One region of the Streptomyces sp. NPDC029151 genome, then DNA from elsewhere that is predicted to be linked to it. Evidence: predicted binding sites of a transcription regulator. Region 1 holds the regulator's gene; the other holds the start of a gene.

The links. The regulator HspR, encoded in region 1, represses chaperone genes until heat shock. The targets are predictions, from matches to a motif close to TTGAGNNNNNNNNNCTCAA.
Region 2: a site for HspR is predicted at 6,179-6,197, ahead of lon (endopeptidase La). Genes of this name have one in related genera too.

The regions. Positions count from the first base shown of each region.
Region 1 is NZ_JBVHWQ010000021.1:19,500-28,302, forward strand. Features, by position in the region: gene ACZ4VF_RS37750 ((Fe-S)-binding protein) at 1-767, opposite strand, end outside; gene ACZ4VF_RS37755 (MraY family glycosyltransferase) at 962-1,981, shown strand; gene dnaK (molecular chaperone DnaK) at 2,076-3,920, shown strand; gene grpE (nucleotide exchange factor GrpE) at 3,917-4,576, shown strand; gene dnaJ (molecular chaperone DnaJ) at 4,619-5,785, shown strand; gene ACZ4VF_RS37775 (heat shock protein transcriptional repressor HspR) at 5,791-6,258, shown strand; gene ACZ4VF_RS37780 (sugar ABC transporter substrate-binding protein) at 6,729-7,835, shown strand; gene ACZ4VF_RS37785 (helix-turn-helix transcriptional regulator) at 8,083-8,803, shown strand, end outside.
Region 2 is NZ_JBVHWQ010000014.1:35,876-44,678, forward strand. Features, by position in the region: gene ACZ4VF_RS35165 (multifunctional oxoglutarate decarboxylase/oxoglutarate dehydrogenase thiamine pyrophosphate-binding subunit/dihydrolipoyllysine-residue succinyltransferase subunit) at 1-2,112, opposite strand, end outside; gene ACZ4VF_RS35170 (HAMP domain-containing sensor histidine kinase) at 2,415-3,539, opposite strand; gene ACZ4VF_RS35175 (response regulator transcription factor) at 3,536-4,276, opposite strand; gene ACZ4VF_RS35180 (spermidine synthase family protein) at 4,389-5,066, opposite strand; gene ACZ4VF_RS35185 (rhomboid-like protein) at 5,262-6,047, shown strand; gene lon (endopeptidase La) at 6,220-8,640, shown strand.

The DNA of each region.
Region 1 (8,803 bases):
TCGCCGGTGGCGTTGCGCTTGAACCAGATGTTCGGGAAGGCCAGGAAGCGGTGCCAGGCCACGCCCATGTCGGTCTTCAGGGCGACCGTGATCATCCAGATGAAGGAGGTCGCGATCTTCAGGCCGGCGAAGAAGTAGGTGAGGTTCTGGAGGGTGGAGACGTCCAGGCCCTCCAGCCACGACACGACCGGGTAGGAGATGAAGAACGAGGCCTCGTAGCCGTCGACGTGGTGCTGGGCGCCCTCCAGGGCGTGCAGCATGAAGATGCAGACACCGACGACGAGGATGACGGTCTCGACGAAGTACGCCTGGCCGAAGTTGGAGCCGGCGAACCGGGACTTGCGGCCGGGCCTGCGCGGGTGGCTCAGCTGGCGGACCGCGATCAGGACGAGGATGCCGACGACCGTCATCGTGCCGATGAACTCGACGTAGATGTTGTACGGCGCCCAGTCGCCGAGGACGGGCAGGATCCAGTCGGCCTGGAACAGCTGCCCGATGGCGTTGACGATCGTCAGCAGCAGCGTGAAGAAGCCCACGGCGACGAACCAGTGCGCCACGCCCACGATGCCCCAGCGGTTCATCCGGGTGTGCCCGAGGAACTCCCGGACCACGGTGAGGGTGCGCTGTACGGGCTCGTTGGTCCGCGTGCCGGCCGGCACCGGCTGGCCCAGCCGCAGTTGGTTGAAGATCTGGAGGAGGGCGCGGCCGAACAGTGCCACGCCGACCACGATCAGGACCAGCGACACGATGATCGCGGCGAGTTGCATTGGGGCTCCTGAGGCGGCCGACATTACTAAGCGGTAACTTATGTAGTCCGTCTGAGACTACCCCCATCTTCCTTCGGGATGCAGCAGAGTGCGGGGTGATCTGAGTCGCTGAGGGTGGCCTGTGTCCTCCTTCTGCGGGCAATCCGATCGTGTTATTCATCCCGAATTGATACTTTCGCCCCTACCTTAGAGCCGTGCTCTACGGGATCGCCGCCGCCACCGCCGCCCTGCTCTGCACCGCCGTGCTCGCGGCGGCGCTCCGGCTGCCCGCCCTGAGGGCCGGAATCCTCGACCGGCGACGGCAGCGCCCCCTGCCGCTCCTCGGCGGCCTCGCCGTCGTGGTCGTCACCTGCCTGGTCGCCGGAATGGGTGAGTGGACCCGGGTCGCCCCGCTCGGGGACGGGGTCGGCGGGCTGCTCACGGCCGCCGTCGGGGTGGCCGGACTGGGCCTGGTGGCGGACGTGTGGCGGCTGCGCGCGCGCGTGCTCGTCGCCGGTACGGCCGTGGCGGCGGCCTGCGTGGTGCCGTACGACGAGACGGGCGTACCGGGCGGGCTGCTGGCCGTCGGCTGGATCGTCCTCGCCACCCTCGCCTTCAAGGGGCTCGACCACGCCGACGGGCTGGCCGGGACGGTCGGGGTGGTCACCGCCTTCGGCGCCGGGGCCTGTGCCGCCGCCGAGGTGATGGACGGGCTCGCCGTGCTGCTGAGCGTGGTCGCCGCCGCCCTCACCGGTTTCCTGATGCACAACTGGCACCCCGCGCGGATCGGCCTCGGCGCCTGCGGCTCGCTGTTCACCGGGTTCGTGCTGTCCTCGGCGGTCGTCTTCACGCGCGCGGGGTACGACATCGGGCCGAGCACGGCGGTGGTGTTCTGCCTCGGCGCCGTCGCCGCCGCCGACGCCCTGCTGGTGGTCCTCGCCCGGGGGGCGGCCCGGCGTCCGCTGCTCCGGCGCGGCCCCGACCACCTCGCGCACCGGCTGCGGCGGCTCGGGCTCACCCCGCAGGGGTCGGTCGTGCTGCTCGGCGCCGGCTCCTTCTCCTCGGTGCTCGTGGGGGTGCTCGTGCACACCGGGTGGACGGGGGAGCGGGCGGTGCTGTGGGTGGCCGGCGGGGTGGTTCTCGCCGTGCTGTTGCTCCTTCTGATTCCCGCCCCTCAGGGGCGTCGGCCGCCATCGACGCAGGTCAGCGGGCACTTGCGTGTAAGGAGCGGATAAGAGTTGAGCCTGGCTGACTCAGGTCTGTTGACCCGGCGGGTCTCCTCGTGCACACTTGAGCCTGTTCCACTCAAGTCAGCTGGAGGAATCAACCATGGCACGTGCGGTCGGCATCGACCTGGGCACGACTAACTCCGTCGTCAGCGTTCTGGAGGGCGGCGAGCCCACCGTCATCACCAACGCCGAGGGTGCCAGGACCACGCCGTCCGTCGTCGCCTTCGCGAAGAACGGCGAGGTGCTCGTCGGCGAGGTGGCCAAGCGCCAGGCGGTCACGAACGTGGACCGGACCATCCGCTCGGTGAAGCGCCACATGGGCACCGACTGGAAGATCCAGCTGGACGGGAAGGACTTCAACCCGCAGCAGATCTCCGCGTTCATCCTGCAGAAGCTGAAGCGGGACGCCGAGGCCTACCTGGGCGAGAAGGTCACGGACGCGGTCATCACCGTCCCGGCCTACTTCAACGACTCCGAGCGTCAGGCGACGAAGGAGGCCGGCGAGATCGCCGGTCTGAACGTCCTGCGCATCGTCAACGAGCCGACCGCCGCCGCGCTGGCGTACGGCCTCGACAAGGACGACCAGACGATCCTCGTCTTCGACCTCGGCGGCGGCACCTTCGACGTGTCCCTGCTGGAGATCGGCGACGGCGTCGTCGAGGTGAAGGCCACCAACGGTGACAACCACCTCGGTGGTGACGACTGGGACCAGCGCGTCGTCGACTACCTGGTCAAGCAGTTCCAGTCCGGCCACGGCGTGGACCTGTCCAAGGACAAGATGGCCCTCCAGCGCCTCCGCGAGGCCGCCGAGAAGGCCAAGATCGAGCTGTCCTCCTCCACCGAGACCTCGATCAACCTGCCGTACATCACGGCGTCCGCCGAGGGCCCGCTGCACCTGGACGAGAAGCTCACCCGCGCCCAGTTCCAGCAGCTGACGGCCGACCTGCTGGAGCGCTGCAAGACGCCGTTCCACAACGTCATCAAGGACGCCGGCATCTCCATCAACGAGATCGACCACGTCGTCCTCGTCGGTGGCTCCACCCGTATGCCCGCCGTCGCCGAGCTCGTCAAGGAGCTGACCGGCGGCAAGGAGGCCAACAAGGGTGTGAACCCGGACGAGGTCGTCGCCATCGGCGCCTCGCTCCAGGCCGGTGTCCTCAAGGGCGAGGTCAAGGACGTCCTGCTGCTCGACGTCACCCCGCTGTCCCTCGGTATCGAGACCAAGGGCGGCATCATGACCAAGCTGATCGAGCGCAACACCACGATCCCGACCAAGCGCTCCGAGATCTTCACCACGGCCGAGGACAACCAGCCGTCCGTGCAGATCCAGGTCTACCAGGGCGAGCGCGAGATCGCGGCGTACAACAAGAAGCTCGGCATGTTCGAGCTGACCGGTCTGCCGCCGGCGCCGCGCGGCGTCCCGCAGATCGAGGTCTCCTTCGACATCGACGCCAACGGCATCATGCACGTCACGGCGAAGGACCTCGGCACCGGAAAGGAGCAGAAGATGACCGTCACCGGCGGCTCCTCGCTCCCGAAGGAAGAGGTCGACCGCATGCGCGAGGAGGCCGAGCGCTACGCGGAGGAGGACCACAAGCGCCGCGAGGCCGCCGAGGCCCGCAACCAGGGCGAGCAGCTGGTCTACCAGACCGAGAAGTTCCTCAAGGATAACGAGGACAAGGTCCCCGGCGAGATCAAGACCGAGGTCGAGGCCGCGGTCGGCGAGCTGAAGGAAGCCCTCAAGGGCGAGGACACCGCCGAGATCCGCACCGCCACCGAGAAGGTTGCGGGCGTCTCGCAGAAGCTCGGCCAGGCGATGTACGCCGACGCCCAGCAGGCCGCGGGCGGTCCCGAGGGTGCCGCCGCCGGCGGTGCCAAGGCCGCCGACGACGACGTCGTGGACGCCGAGATCGTGGACGACGAGCGCAAGGACGGTGCCGCGTGACGGAGGAGACCCCGGGCTTTGAAGAGAAGCCCGACGTCCCCTCCGGCGCCACCTCCGACGACGCCGAGCCGAAGGCCGCCCCCGAGGAGGGGGCGGCCCCGGCCGGGGACGGACACGAAGAGAACGCCGGTCTGGTCGCCCAGCTGGACCAGGTGCGCACGGCGCTGAGTGAGCGTACGGCGGACCTCCAGCGGCTCCAGGCCGAATACCAGAACTACCGCCGCCGGGTCGAGCGTGACCGGATCGCGGTCAAGGAGATCGCCATCGCGAACCTCCTGACCGAGCTCCTGCCCGTGCTCGACGACATCGGCCGCGCGCGGGAACACGGCGAACTGGTCGGCGGCTTCAAGTCGGTGGCCGAGTCGCTGGAGACCGTCGCCGCGAAGATGGGCCTCCAGCAGTTCGGCAAGGAGGGCGAGCCCTTCGACCCGACGATCCACGAGGCCCTGATGCACAGCTACGCGCCGGACGTCACCGAGACGACCTGCGTGGCGATCCTGCAGCCGGGGTACCGCATCGGCGAGCGCACCATCCGCCCCGCGCGGGTGGCCGTGGCCGAGCCGCAGCCCGGCGCGCAGACCGTCAAGGCCGAGGGCGCCGAGGAGTCCACCCCGGCGGCCGACGACAAGGAGAGCGGTGGCCCGGACGAGGGCTGACGTGTTGACCGAGGGAAGGCCGGGAGAGGGGGTACGTCGAGGATGAGCACCAAGGACTTCATCGAGAAGGACTACTACAAGGTCCTCGGCGTCCCCAAGGACGCCACCGAGGCCGAGATCAAGAAGGCGTACCGGAAGCTCGCCCGCGAGTTCCACCCGGACGCCAACAAGGGCAACGCCAAGGCCGAGGAGCGCTTCAAGGAGATCTCCGAGGCGAACGACGTGCTCGGCGACCCCAAGAAGCGCAAGGAGTACGACGAGGCGCGCGCGTTGTTCGGCAGCGGCGGCTTCCGTCCCGGACCGGGTACGGCCGGCGGCTCCTTCAACTTCGACCTGGGCGACCTCTTCGGAGGCGCCGCCCAGGGCGGAGGCTTCGGCGGAGGGATCGGTGACGTCTTCGGGGGCCTGTTCAACCGCGGCGGCACCGCGGGCCCGCGGACCCAGCCCCGGCGGGGCCAGGACATCGAGTCCGAGGTCACGCTGAGCTTCACGGAGGCCATCGAGGGCGCCACGGTGCCCCTCAGGATGTCCTCCCAGGCGCCCTGCAAGGCCTGTTCCGGCACCGGCGACAAGAACGGCACGCCCAGCGTGTGCCCGACCTGCGTCGGCACCGGACAGGTCGCCCGGGGCTCCGGTGGCGGCTTCTCGCTCACCGACCCCTGCCCCGACTGCAAGGGCCGCGGCCTGATCGCCGAGCACCCCTGCCTGGAGTGCAAGGGCAGCGGGCGGGCCAAGTCGTCCCGGACCATGCAGGTCCGCATCCCGGCGGGTGTCACCGACGGGCAGCGGATCCGGCTGCGCGGCAAGGGCGCGCCCGGCGAGCGGGGCGGTCCGGCCGGCGACCTGTACGTGGTCGTCCACGTCGGCGAGCACCCGGTCTTCGGGCGCAAGGGCGACAACCTCACCGTCACCGTGCCGGTGACGTTCGCCGAGGCGGCCCTCGGCGGCGAGGTGCGGGTCCCCACGCTCGGCGGCCCCGCCGTCACCCTGAAGCTGCCGCCCGGCACCCCGAACGGCCGCACGATGCGGGCGCGGGGCAAGGGCGCGGTCCGCAAGGACGGCACCCGCGGCGACCTGCTGGTCACCGTCGAGGTGCGTGTCCCCACGGACCTGTCGGGGAAGGCTCGTGACGCGCTGGAGGCGTATCGCGAGGCGACCGCGGGCGAGGACCCGCGGGCGGAGCTGTTCGAGGCCGCGAAGGGAGCTTGAGAGTGATGGACGGCCGTCGTCCCCGTCAGCGCGGGGGTTTTTCACCGTACGAACTGACTGATGAGACCCCGGTCTACGTCATCTCGGTGGCGGCCCAGCTGTCCGGACTCCACCCGCAGACCCTGCGCCAGTACGACCGCCTGGGCCTGGTCTCCCCGGACCGCACCGCCGGCCGGGGCCGCCGCTACTCGGCCCGTGACATCGAGCTGCTGCGCCAGGTGCAGCAGCTGTCGCAGGACGAGGGCATCAACCTGGCCGGCATCAAGCGGATCATCGAACTGGAGAACCAGGTCGCGGCCCTCCAGTCCCGGGTCGCCGAGCTGGAGGCCGCCCTGGACGGCGCGGCGGCCGCGATGCAGCAGCGCGAGGCCGCCGTGCACGCCTCCTACCGGCGCGACCTGGTGCCGTACCAGGAGGTCCAGCAGACCAGTGCGCTGGTGGTGTGGCGGCCGAAGCGGCAGCAACAGGACTGACCCGCACCGTCGCGGAACGAGAGGGGCCCGGACTTCCGGGCCCCTCTCGCCTTGTGCGTCCCGCCCGTGTCCACGGCGTCCGCGAAGGCGCGGCGCTCCTCGCCGTCCGGGGTGGCCCGGGCCGCCGTGGCGGACGCGGCGAGCACGGCGGCGGCCGTACGTCTGGCTGAGTTCATTCGGTCCTCTGAGCGAGTCGGGGCGCGGTTCGGGGCCGCCGCGATCACGACCCGTGACGTACCGGGCGGGTTGTACGGATCCGTGCGGGAACCGTGAACTCCCTTTGGGTGTACGGTCCGTAAAGGTCACTTGAAGGGGTTTCGCGCGACCTTCACAGATGCAGCTGTGCGTGGTGTTGCGCACTCGTTAAGTGATTTTTCTTGACGGCGGGTACGGGCTCAGCGTTGTCTTTTCAGTCACCTGGGTCGTATTGCAGCACCCACGTCCGGAAACGCACCTGAAGTGAGCCCCGCATGCGTCGTATCGCCATTTCCGTGGCCCTGTCCACGATGACCCTCTCGCTCGCCGGCTGCGGCGTGCTGAACGCGACGGGGGACGGCGCGAGCGCGAGCCCGACGAAGGGCAACGACATCACGGTGGGCCTGCTGCTGCCGGAGAAGTCGAACACCCGCTACGACAAGTTCGACTACCCCATCATCAAGGACAAGGTGGCCGAACTCACCAAGAAGCAGGGCAAGGTGGAGTACGCCAACGCCGACGCCAGCGCGGCCCGGCAGTCCGAGCAGCTCCAGAACATGATCGACTCCAAGGTGGACGTCATCCTGCTGGACGCCGTCGACGCGCACGCCGTCGCCGACGGGGTGAAGAAGGCCAAGGACGCGGGCATCCCGGTCATCGCCTACGACCGGCTCGCCGAGGGCCCGATCGACGCGTACATCTCCTTCGACAACGAACTCGTCGGCGAGGTGCAGGGCCGCACCCTGCTGGAGGCCCTCGGATCGGGCGTCGACACCTCCGACAAGGTCGTCATGATGAACGGCTCGCCCACCGACCCGAACGCCAAGCAGTTCAAGGAGGGCGCGCTCTCCGAGCTCAACGGCAAGGTGGACATCGCGGCGAGCTACGACACCACCGAGTGGAAGCCGGAGAACGCCGAGGCCAACATGGCCAAGGCGATCGCGCAGATCGGCAAGAGCAACATCGCCGCCGTCTACGCGGCCAACGACGGCATGGCCGGCGGTGTCATCAAGGCCCTGAAGGCGGCCGGCGTCACCGACCTGCCCCCGATCACCGGCCAGGACGCCGAACTGGACGCGGTGCAGCGGGTCGTCTCCGGTGAGCAGTACATGAGCGTCTACAAGTCCTACCCGGACGAGGCCGAGGCCGCCGCGCAGATGGCCGTCACCAAGATCCAGGGCAAGGACATCCAGTTCGACGCCCTCACCCAGGACCGGGTGGACAGCCCCACCGCCAAGGACATCCCGGCCCGGCTGGTCCAGGTGAGCGCGCTCACCAAGCGCACCATCAAGGACACCGTCATCGAGGACGGCATCTACACCGTCGGGGACATCTGCACCGCCAAGTACAAGGCGGCCTGCGCGGCGATCGGCCTGAAGTAGGCCCGTCCCCGGTGGCAGGCCCGCCCGTCCCCGTCGGCACCCGCGGGGGAGCGCCTGCCGCGCCGCCGGAACGCCGCCCCCGCCCCGCCGTCACCTCGGTGCAGCGCGCGGGGCGGAGCGGCGCCGAAACCCGGTCGGAGCGGGACTTTCCGGTGACCCCCGCGCAGTGAGCCGTGTTGCGGACCCGGTTGGGCGCCGCGCATAGTTGCGCTGCGGAAGTGGCAGCACACCGGGGGTGGAATGGGCGATGGCCGGGCACGGGGCGGAGGAGCATCCTCACGGTGCCGACCGGCTGTGTGCGGCCGGGGACCGGGTGTACTCCCGTGCCGTGCGCCGGGGCCGGGTGCCGCGCACGGACGCCGAACCGGTGCCCTGCCTGCTGGAACTGGCCCTGCTGCACCCGGACCCCGACGACATGGACTGGCTGGTGCCGACCTCCCCGCAGGAGGTCATGACCCGGCTGCTGCGCGGGGTCTACGACGAGGTCAGCGAGAGCCAGCGGCGGGTGGGCTCGGCGGTCGCCGCCTTCGAGTGGTACGCGGGCCTGGGCCGGCAGCTGAACGCGCTCGTGGCACCGGCCGAGGGCAGCGCCATCCGCGTCCTGGACGGTCTCTCCCGCATCCAGGCCGCGATGGACGAGGCGACCGATGCGTGCACCACCGAGGTGCTCACCGTGCAGCCCGGCGGCATCCGGCGCGAGGCGGAGCTGACCGAGGGCCTGCACCGGGCGCTCGCCCTGCGCGGCCGGGGCGTCCGCATGCGGGACCTGTACACCCACGTCGCCCGGCACGGCCAGGGCCTGCTCAACTACCTGGAGCTGATGGGCGACACGGTGGAGGCCCGCACCCTGGACGAGGTCATCGACCGGCTCATCCTCTTCGACCGCACGGTGGCGTTCATCCCCGCCAACGCCGATCGCACGATGGCCCTGGAACTGCGCCACCCCGCGCTGGTGGAATACCTGGTGA
Region 2 (8,803 bases), on a different contig from region 1:
GGCGAAGGCCGCGTCGCCGTGCAGCGCGACGGGCAGGACCGTGAAGTCCGTGCCGCCCTTGTTGATGATGTCCTGCTTGGCGCGGGCGATGCCCTCGATGACCGGGTCGACCGTCTCCAGGTGGGACGGGTTGGCGGCCAGCGAGACCTTGATCTGCTCGCCGTCCAGGCCGGTGAAGGTGCCCTCGGCGCCCAGGTGGTACTTCACGTCGCCGGAGCCGTGCATCGACTTCGGGTCGAGGTTGCCCTCGAACTCGCGGAAGATCTGCGCGTACGACTTGCCGACGATGTTGGCGAGGACGTTCAGGCGGCCGCGGTGGGCCATGCCGATGACGACCTCGTCCAGGCGGGACTCGGCGGCGGAGTCGATCACCGCGTCGAGCAGCGGGATGACGGACTCGCCGCCCTCCAGCGAGAAGCGCTTCTGGCCGACGTACTTCGTCTGCAGGAACGTCTCGAAGGCCTCGGCGGCGTTGAGCCGGCGCAGGATCCGCAGCTGCTCCTCGCGCTCCATGCGGGCGTGCGGGCGCTCGACGCGGTCCTGGATCCACTTGCGCTGCTTGGGGTCCTGGATGTGCATGAACTCGATGCCGGTGGTGCGGCAGTACGAGTCGCGCAGCACACCGAGGATGTCGCGCAGCTTCATCATCGACTTGCCGGCGAAACCGCCGACCGCGAAGTCGCGCTCCAGGTCCCACAGGGTGAGCCCGTGCTCGGTGATGTCCAGGTCGGGGTGCTTGCGCTGCTTGTACTCCAGCGGGTCGGTGTCGGCCATGACGTGGCCGCGGACCCGGTAGGAGTGGATCAGCTCGAAGACGCGCGCGGCCTTGGTGACGTCGTCGTCGTGGCTGGCGTCGATGTCCTTGAGCCAGCGGACCGGCTCGTAGGGGATGCGCAGCGCCTCGAAGATGTCGTCGTAGAAGCCGTTCTCGCCGAGCAGCAGGTTGGCGACGGTGCGCAGGAACTCGCCGGAGGCGGCGCCCTGGATGACCCGGTGGTCGTAGGTCGACGTGAGCGTCATGACCTTCGAGATGCCGAGCTTGTTCAGGGTGTCCTGGCTGGTGCCCTGGAACTCCGCGGGGTAGTCCATGGAGCCGACGCCCATGATCACGGACTGGCCGGGCATCAGGCGCGGCACGGAGTGGACGGTGCCCAGGCCGCCGGGGTTGGTCAGGGAGACCGTGACACCGGTGAAGTCGTCCATCGTCAGCTTGCCCTCACGGGCGCGGCGGACGATGTCCTCGTAGGCCTGCCAGAACTCGAAGAAGTTCAGCGTCTCGGCCTTCTTGATGGCGGCCACGACGAGCTGGCGGTCGCCGTTCGGCTTGACCAGGTCGATGGCCAGACCGAGGTTGACGTGCGCCGGCTTGACGAGGGTCGGCTTGCCGTCCTTCTCGCCGAACGACCAGTTCATCGACGGCATGGCCTTGATGGCCTGCACCATCGCGAAGCCGATCAGGTGCGTGAAGGAGATCTTCCCGCCCCGGGCGCGCTTCAGGTGGTTGTTGATGACGATCCGGTTGTCGAACAGCAGCTTCACCGGGACCGCGCGCACGGACGTCGCGGTCGGCAGCTCCAGCGAGGCGTTCATGTTCTTCGCGACGGCGGCGGACGGACCGCGCAGCGTCACGAACTCGGGACCTTCGGGGGCCTCGGCGGCCGAAGACCGCGCGGCGCCGGCCGCTCCGGTGGAGCCGGTGCCTGCACCGGGCTTCGCCTTCGGCTGAGCGGGCGCCTGTGCGGGCGTCGCCGGCTTGGCCGGGGCGGGGGCGGCCTGCGCCGCGGGAGCGGCGGCCGCGGCGGGCTTCGCGGCCGCGGGGGCGGCCGGGGCGGCGGCCTGGGGGGCCGGGGCCGCGGGCTGGGGCTTCGGGGCCGTGGTGGTCTCTGCGGCCCCCGTGGCCGCAGTACCCGCCGGGGCCGGGGTGGCAGGAGCCCCCGGCTTGTAATCGGCGAAGAAGTCCCACCAGGCGCGGTCTACCGAATTCGGGTCCTGGAGGTACTGCTGATAGATCTCGTCGACGAGCCACTCGTTCGCACCGAACGCGGCAGCGGGGTTCTTCCCGGCTTGGTCGTCGGTGGAGATGCTCGAGTTACTGGGGGACTGTGGCGACACGGCGGCAACCGCCCTCTTCCGCTTCACAAGGTGATGGACAGCGGGAATAAAGGCTACGCCTCCATGGCCGGGAAGGTCAGGTCGGGCAAGGTCATCGTCGCGTAAGTCACATCAAGAATCTTGTTTCAGGGCTTGAAATGGCGGGAAACAAGCGTGGTTCCGCATGTGAGAGGGTGCGGCGGCCCGGACCCGGCGCGCCTTCGTTCGACGGGTGGCGCGGGCCTGCCTGTGATCACACGTGTCCAGCTGCGCGGAGCGGCGGCGACCGACGTGGATCTTGTCCTTCCGGTTCGGACCCTACGTCAACTCGGGACGGAAGTCAGTCCCGGGAGAGTGACGATGATCCGGCAGCCTCGCTCGGATTCGGCCACACCGATCCGGCCGCCGTGCAGATCCACCGCCCAGCGGGCGATCGCCAGCCCCAGTCCCGTACCGCCGTCGCTGCCCGGGCCGTGCGGCCGGGTGACGGCACCCCGGTTGAACCGCTCGAACACCCGGTGCCACTCGGACCGGGGGATGCCGGGGCCTTCGTCCAGGACCTCCAGCTCCAGCGACTCCGGCTGCGGCCCCCGGCGCGCCCGCACGGTCACCCGGCCGTGCGGCGGGCTGTGCTTGACCGCGTTGTCGATCAGGTTGGCGACGACCTGGTGGATGCGCTCGGGGTCGGCGTGCGCGGTCAGCTCAGGCGGCGACACGTCGAGGTGCAGATGGACGTCCGTGCGGGTGTGGCTGCCCGAGCCGGTGGCCATGCCCGCGCGCGCCGAGGCGACCATGTTGGCCTCCTTCAGCACGCCCGAGAGGTACGGCCACACCTCGAACCGGCGCAGCTTCAGCGGGACGACGCCGTTGTCCAGCCGGGACAGGTCCAGCAGGGTCTCCACCAGCCGGCCGAGCCGCTCGGTCTGCTTCAGGGCCGTCCGCATGGTCTCCGGGTCGGCCTCGGTGACCCCGTCGACGATGTTCTCCAGCACCGCGCGCAGCCCCGCGATGGGGGTGCGCAGCTCGTGGGAGACGTTCGCGACCAGCTCCTTGCGCTGGTTGTCCTGGGCCTCCAGCTCATCGGCCATGACGTTGATCGTCTGGGCCAGGTCGCCGAGTTCGTCCCGGCGGTTCTCGCGCACCCGGCGGGTGTAGTCGCCCTGCGAGATGGAGCGGGCCACCGCGTTCATCTCGTCCAGCGGCATGGTGAGCGAGTGCGCCACGAACTGCGTGATGAGCAGTGTGGCGATCATGGAGAAGACCGTGATGAAGCGCAGCTCCGTCTTGGTGTGCACCGCGACGATCGACAGACCGGTGGTGATGAGCACCGAGATGACGACCAGCGCGCCCAGCTTGGTCTTGATCGAGAACGGGCGTACGCCGCCCCAGGGGTCCTCGCCGAGGGTCCCGGGGCTCCTCCGTGCGGCCTGGCGCCCGTCGCGGCTCACGGGGTCGGTGTCTCCAGCGCGTAGCCCACACCGTGCACGGTACGGATGCGCTCCGCGCCGATCTTCCGCCGCAGCGCCTTGATGTGGCTGTCGACCGTGCGGGTGCCGGAGGCGTCCGCCCAGTCCCACACCTCGGCCAGCAGCTGCTCGCGGGAGAGCACCGCGCGCGGGGTGTTCGCCAGGCACACCAGCAGGTCGAACTCGGTGGGGGTCAGGTGGACGTCCTCGGACTTCACCCGCACCCTGCGCTGCGCGTGGTCGATCTCCAGCTCGCCGAGGCGCAGGATGCCGGAGCGGGGCGTGGCGGCGGCCAGCGCGGCCCGCTCCATCCGGCGCAGCAGCACGTGCACGCGTGCCGCCAGCTCCCGCATCGAGAACGGCTTGGTCATGTAGTCGTCGGCGCCGACGCCGAGCCCGACCAGCATGTCCGTCTCGTCGTCCCGCGCGGTCAGCATCAGTACCGGCACCGGCCGCTGGGCCTGCACCCGCCGGCACACCTCCAGCCCGTCGAAGCCGGGCAGCATGATGTCGAGGATCAGCAGGTCGGGCTGCCAGGCCTCGGCCGTGTCGACGGCGGCCGGACCGTCGGCCGCCGTCTGCACCAGAAATCCCTCGGCGCGGAGCCGGGCCGCGATGGCGTCGACGATCGTCGGGTCGTCCTCGACGACCAGCACCCGGCGCTGTGCGCCCGGGGTGGTCGTCGCCGCGCCGCTCTGGGAGGTGTGTGTCTGCTCCATCGCCCGCCCCTGTTGTTGCTTTCCGGAATCCGTGGGGTGATCCCATGTCTGCGATTGACGCTTGAATGATCCGCGTCAGGGCAGCACATTACGGGGACTCACCGCGCTGTCGCTATCCAGGTCGGACGCCGAGGTGGACGGCGTCCGGAACGCCCCGGGCAACCGGGACCTCTTCGGTACGCACCTGCTGGAACCCGGCATTCCGCAAGCTTCCTTCAAATTCCGGAGAGGGCTCGGCCGACCACACCGCGAGTACCCCGCCGGGCCTCAACACCCGGGCGCAGGCGGCCAGTCCGGCCGGTGAGTAGAGGCTGTCGTTGTCCTCCGTGACGGTCCAGCCGGGCCCGTTGTCGATGTCGAGGCACAGCGCGTCGAACGTGTCCGATGTCTCATTGACGTAGGTCACGAGATCCGCTTCCACGATCGAGGTCCGCGGGTCGGCGAGCGCGTCCGCGGACACCTCGGCCAGCGGTCCGTCCCGGTGCCAGCCGATCACGGCGGGCTCCCGCTCCACCACGGTGATCCGCCCCCAGCCGGACCCGGTGGCGGCATGTGCGAGCGAGAATCCCACGCCCAGCCCGCCGATCAGCACCGAGGGCGCCGGCCGTCCGTCCAGCGCGGCACGGGCCGCGTCGACCAGCAGGCGCTCCGACCGGCCGTCGGAGGTGTCCATCAGGAAACAGCCGTTGGCGATGATCTGCAGCAGCGCGCCGTGCCTGCGCAGCACCACCTCGCCGTACGGGCCGTCGCGCCGGTCAAGGACCACAGGAGAGTCGTACACGGCAGTCATGCCCCCATCCTGCTCGAACGGCGTCTAGCGTTCACGGGAATTGCGCAGGACGCCCCCCAACGTGTGCCGAGGGCCGGGAGCCGGACGCGGGAGGCCGGTGAGAGGTTGCCGTGAATCCGCTCCCGGGTGGCGTCGGTCATAGACAGCGGCACACCGGGCACGGAGGGTGGGGCGCGACGGAAGGAGCGCCTCACCGTGGAACGGAGCACGACGGGCCCCTCGCAGGGCGTGTCCCCACCCGCGCCGGGGACGCCCCTCGCGGACGGCACGGCCGCCGCGCCCCCGGTCCTCGCGGGCCTGCTCGACGGCATACCCCGCCAGCGCGGCGCCGCGCCCCCCGCTCCGGCCGCACGCCCGTCCCGTCCGCTGCCCCGTCCGTGGCGCCTGCTGCCCACGCCCGCCGGCACCCCGTTCACCTTCGCCTACACGGCCGTGCTGGCCGTCACCTCCCTGGTCGCGGCCCTCGCCGACCCCGGCCTGGTGCACGCCCTGCACCAGGAGTCCAGCACGGACGTGGCCCACCTGGTCGGCGCGCCCGTGCCGGTGCTCCTGGCGAGCGCGCTGTGGGTCGCGGGCGGGCTCCTGTCGCCGTACGCGCTCGGCTTCGTGCTGGTGCTCACCGCGCTGGAGCGGCGGGCGGGCGCGCTGCGCGCCGCCGGCGTCTTCCTGGCCGGCCATGTCCTGGCCACCCTCGCCACCGAGGTCCCGGTGGGCCTCGCCGTCCTCGCCGGCCACCTGCCCGGATCCTCGCTGCACCGCCTGGACTACGGCATCAGCTTCGGCGTGGCCGCGAGTGCCGGGGCGCTGGCGGGCCTCCTCGGCCCGTGGCTGCGCTGGCCCCTGCTGGCACTGGTGGGTGGCGCGCTCCTGGACGCCCTGCTGGCGTACGCGGATCCCCTGACCGACTGGGGCCACCTGATCGCCCTGGCGATCGGCGTGTCCGCCTGGCCCCTCGTGCGCCGCCGGCGCGGGCCGGCCTGACCGGCCGGCCCACCGCCCGACCGGCCGCGAGGCACCCGCGCGGCGCGTGTGCTCCGCCGTCGGCACCCTTTCGACGCCCATGATCGCTCAGAGCGAACACTCCCTCGGGAACAATGGGCCGCGCCAGAACATTGAGTCGGCATAGCTCAAGTTGACTGCCGAAGGGGAAATCATGGCTGCTGAGTCACCGGCGTTCACGCTGACCCTGCCCGTGCTGCCGCTCGACGACGAGGTCGTGCTGCCCGGGATGGTGGTTCCGCTGGACCTGAGCGACGCCGAGGTGCGGGCCGCGGTGGAGGCCGCGCAGGCCGCCGCCCGTTCCGAACCCGGAAAGCCCAAGGTGCTGCTGGTGCCGCGCGTCGACGGCACGTACGCCAGGACCGGCGTCCTCGGCACGGTCGAGCAGGTCGGCCGGCTCGCCGACGGTGACCCGGGGGCCCTGATCCGCGGCCGGAGCCGGGTCCGCATCGGCGCCGGCACCACCGGACCGGGCGCCGCCCTATGGGTCGAGGGCGCCCGCGTCGAGGAGACCGTTCCCGAGCCGCTGCCCGGCCAGGTGACCGAGCTGGTCAAGGAGTACAAGGCGCTCGCCACCACGTGGCTGAAGAAGCGCGGCGCCTGGCAGGTCGTGGACCGCGTCCAGGCCATCGACGACGTGTCGGCCCTCGCCGACAACTCCGGCTACTCGCCGTTCCTGACCACCGAGCAGAAGGTCGAGCTGCTGGAGACGGCCGACCCGGTGGCCCGCCTCAAGCTCGCCACGCAGCAGCTGCGCGACCACCTCGCGGAGCAGGACGTGGCCGAGACCATCGCCAAGGACGTCCAGGAGGGCGTCGACAAGCAGCAGCGCGAGTTCCTGCTGCGCCGTCAGCTGGAGGCGGTCCGCAAGGAGTTGCGGGAGCTCAACGGTGAGAAGGAGGGGGAGGAGTCCGACGACTACCGCGCCCGCGTGGAGGCCGCCGACCTGCCGGAGAAGGTCCGCGAGGCCGCCCTGAAGGAGGTCGACAAGCTGGAGCGCGCCTCCGACCAGTCGCCCGAGGGCTCCTGGATCCGCACCTGGCTGGACACGGTCCTGGAGATGCCGTGGAACGAGCGGACCGAGGACGCCTACGACATCCAGGGCGCGAAGGCGGTGCTGGACGCCGAGCACGCCGGTCTCGAGGACGTGAAGGAGCGCATCACCGAGTACCTGGCCGTGCGCAAGCGGCGCACCGACCGCGGGCTCGGCGTCATCGGCGGCCGGCGCGGCGGTGCCGTACTCGCCCTGGTCGGTCCCCCCGGTGTCGGAAAGACCAGCCTGGGGGAGAGTGTCGCCCACGCCATGGGCCGCAAGTTCGTCCGGGTCGCCCTCGGCGGCGTCCGCGACGAGGCCGAGATCCGCGGCCACCGCCGTACGTACGTCGGCGCGCTGCCCGGCCGGATCGTGCGCGCCGTCAAGGAGGCCGGGTCGATGAACCCGGTGGTCCTGCTGGACGAGATCGACAAGGTGGGCTCCGACTTCCGGGGCGACCCGGCCGCCGCCCTCCTCGAGGTGCTCGACCCGGCGCAGAACCACACCTTCTGGGACCACTACCTGGAGGTCGAGCTGGACCTGTCCGACGTGGTCTTCCTCGCCACCGCCAACGTCCTGGAGGCCATCCCGGAGGCCCTCGCCGACCGGATGGAGATCGTCCGCCTGGACGGGTACACCGAGGACGAGAAGGTCGTCATCGCCCGCGACCACCTCCTCCCGCGCCAGCTGGAGCGGGCCGGACTGGACAAGGACGAGGTCACGCTGGACGAGAGCGCGCTGCGCAAGCTCGCCGGCGAGTACACCCGCGAGGCGGGCGTGCGGACCCTGGAGCGGTCCATCGCCCGGCTGCTGCGGAAGATCGCCGCCCAGCACGAACTGGGCGAGCGGGAGCTGCCGTTCACGGTCACCGACGGCGACCTGCGCGCGCTGATCGGCAGGCCGCACCACGTGCCCGAGTCCGCGCAGGACCCGGCCGAGCGCCGTACGGCCGTGCCCGGTGTGGCGACCGGCCTCGCGGTCACCGGTGCCGGCGGCGACGTGCTCTACGTCGAGGCGTCCCTGGCCGACCCGGAGACGGGCGCGGCGGGGCTGACCCTGACCGGCCAGCTGGGTGACGTGATGAAGGAGTCGGCGCAGATCGCGCTGAGTTTCCTGCGCAGCCACGGCGCCGAGCTGGAGCTGCCGGTGGCCGACCTCAAGGACCGGGGCGTGCACATCCACTTCCCGGCGGGCGCGGTGCCGAAGGACGGCCCCAGCGCGGGCATCACGATGACCACGGCCCTCGCCTCGCTGCTCTCCGGCCGCCTGGTCCGCACCGACGTCGCCATGACCGGCGAGGTCTCGCTGACCGGCCGGGTCCTGCCGATCGGCGGGGTGAAGCAGAAGCTGCTCGCCGCCCACCGCGCCGGGGTGACCACCGTGATCATCCCCAAGCGCAACGAGCCGGACCTGGACGACGTCCCGGCCGAGGTGCTGGACAAGCTGGACGTCCACGCCGTGACCGACGTCCGCCAGGTCCTGGAGCTGGCGCTCGCGCCCGCCACGAGCGAGTCGGCGCCGGAGGTTCCGGTCGCGGCGTGACGGCCGCTCCCGGAGGAGCGTCCGGATGAGCTCCGTGCGAGCTCCGTGCGAGCGTCCGGACGCGGGAGGCCCGGGTCCCGTGAGGGAGGCCCGGGCCTTTCCCGTGCGCGCCGTTCCCGTCCCCGCCATGGGCCCGGAAGGGGATCAATCGGTAGAATTCAGA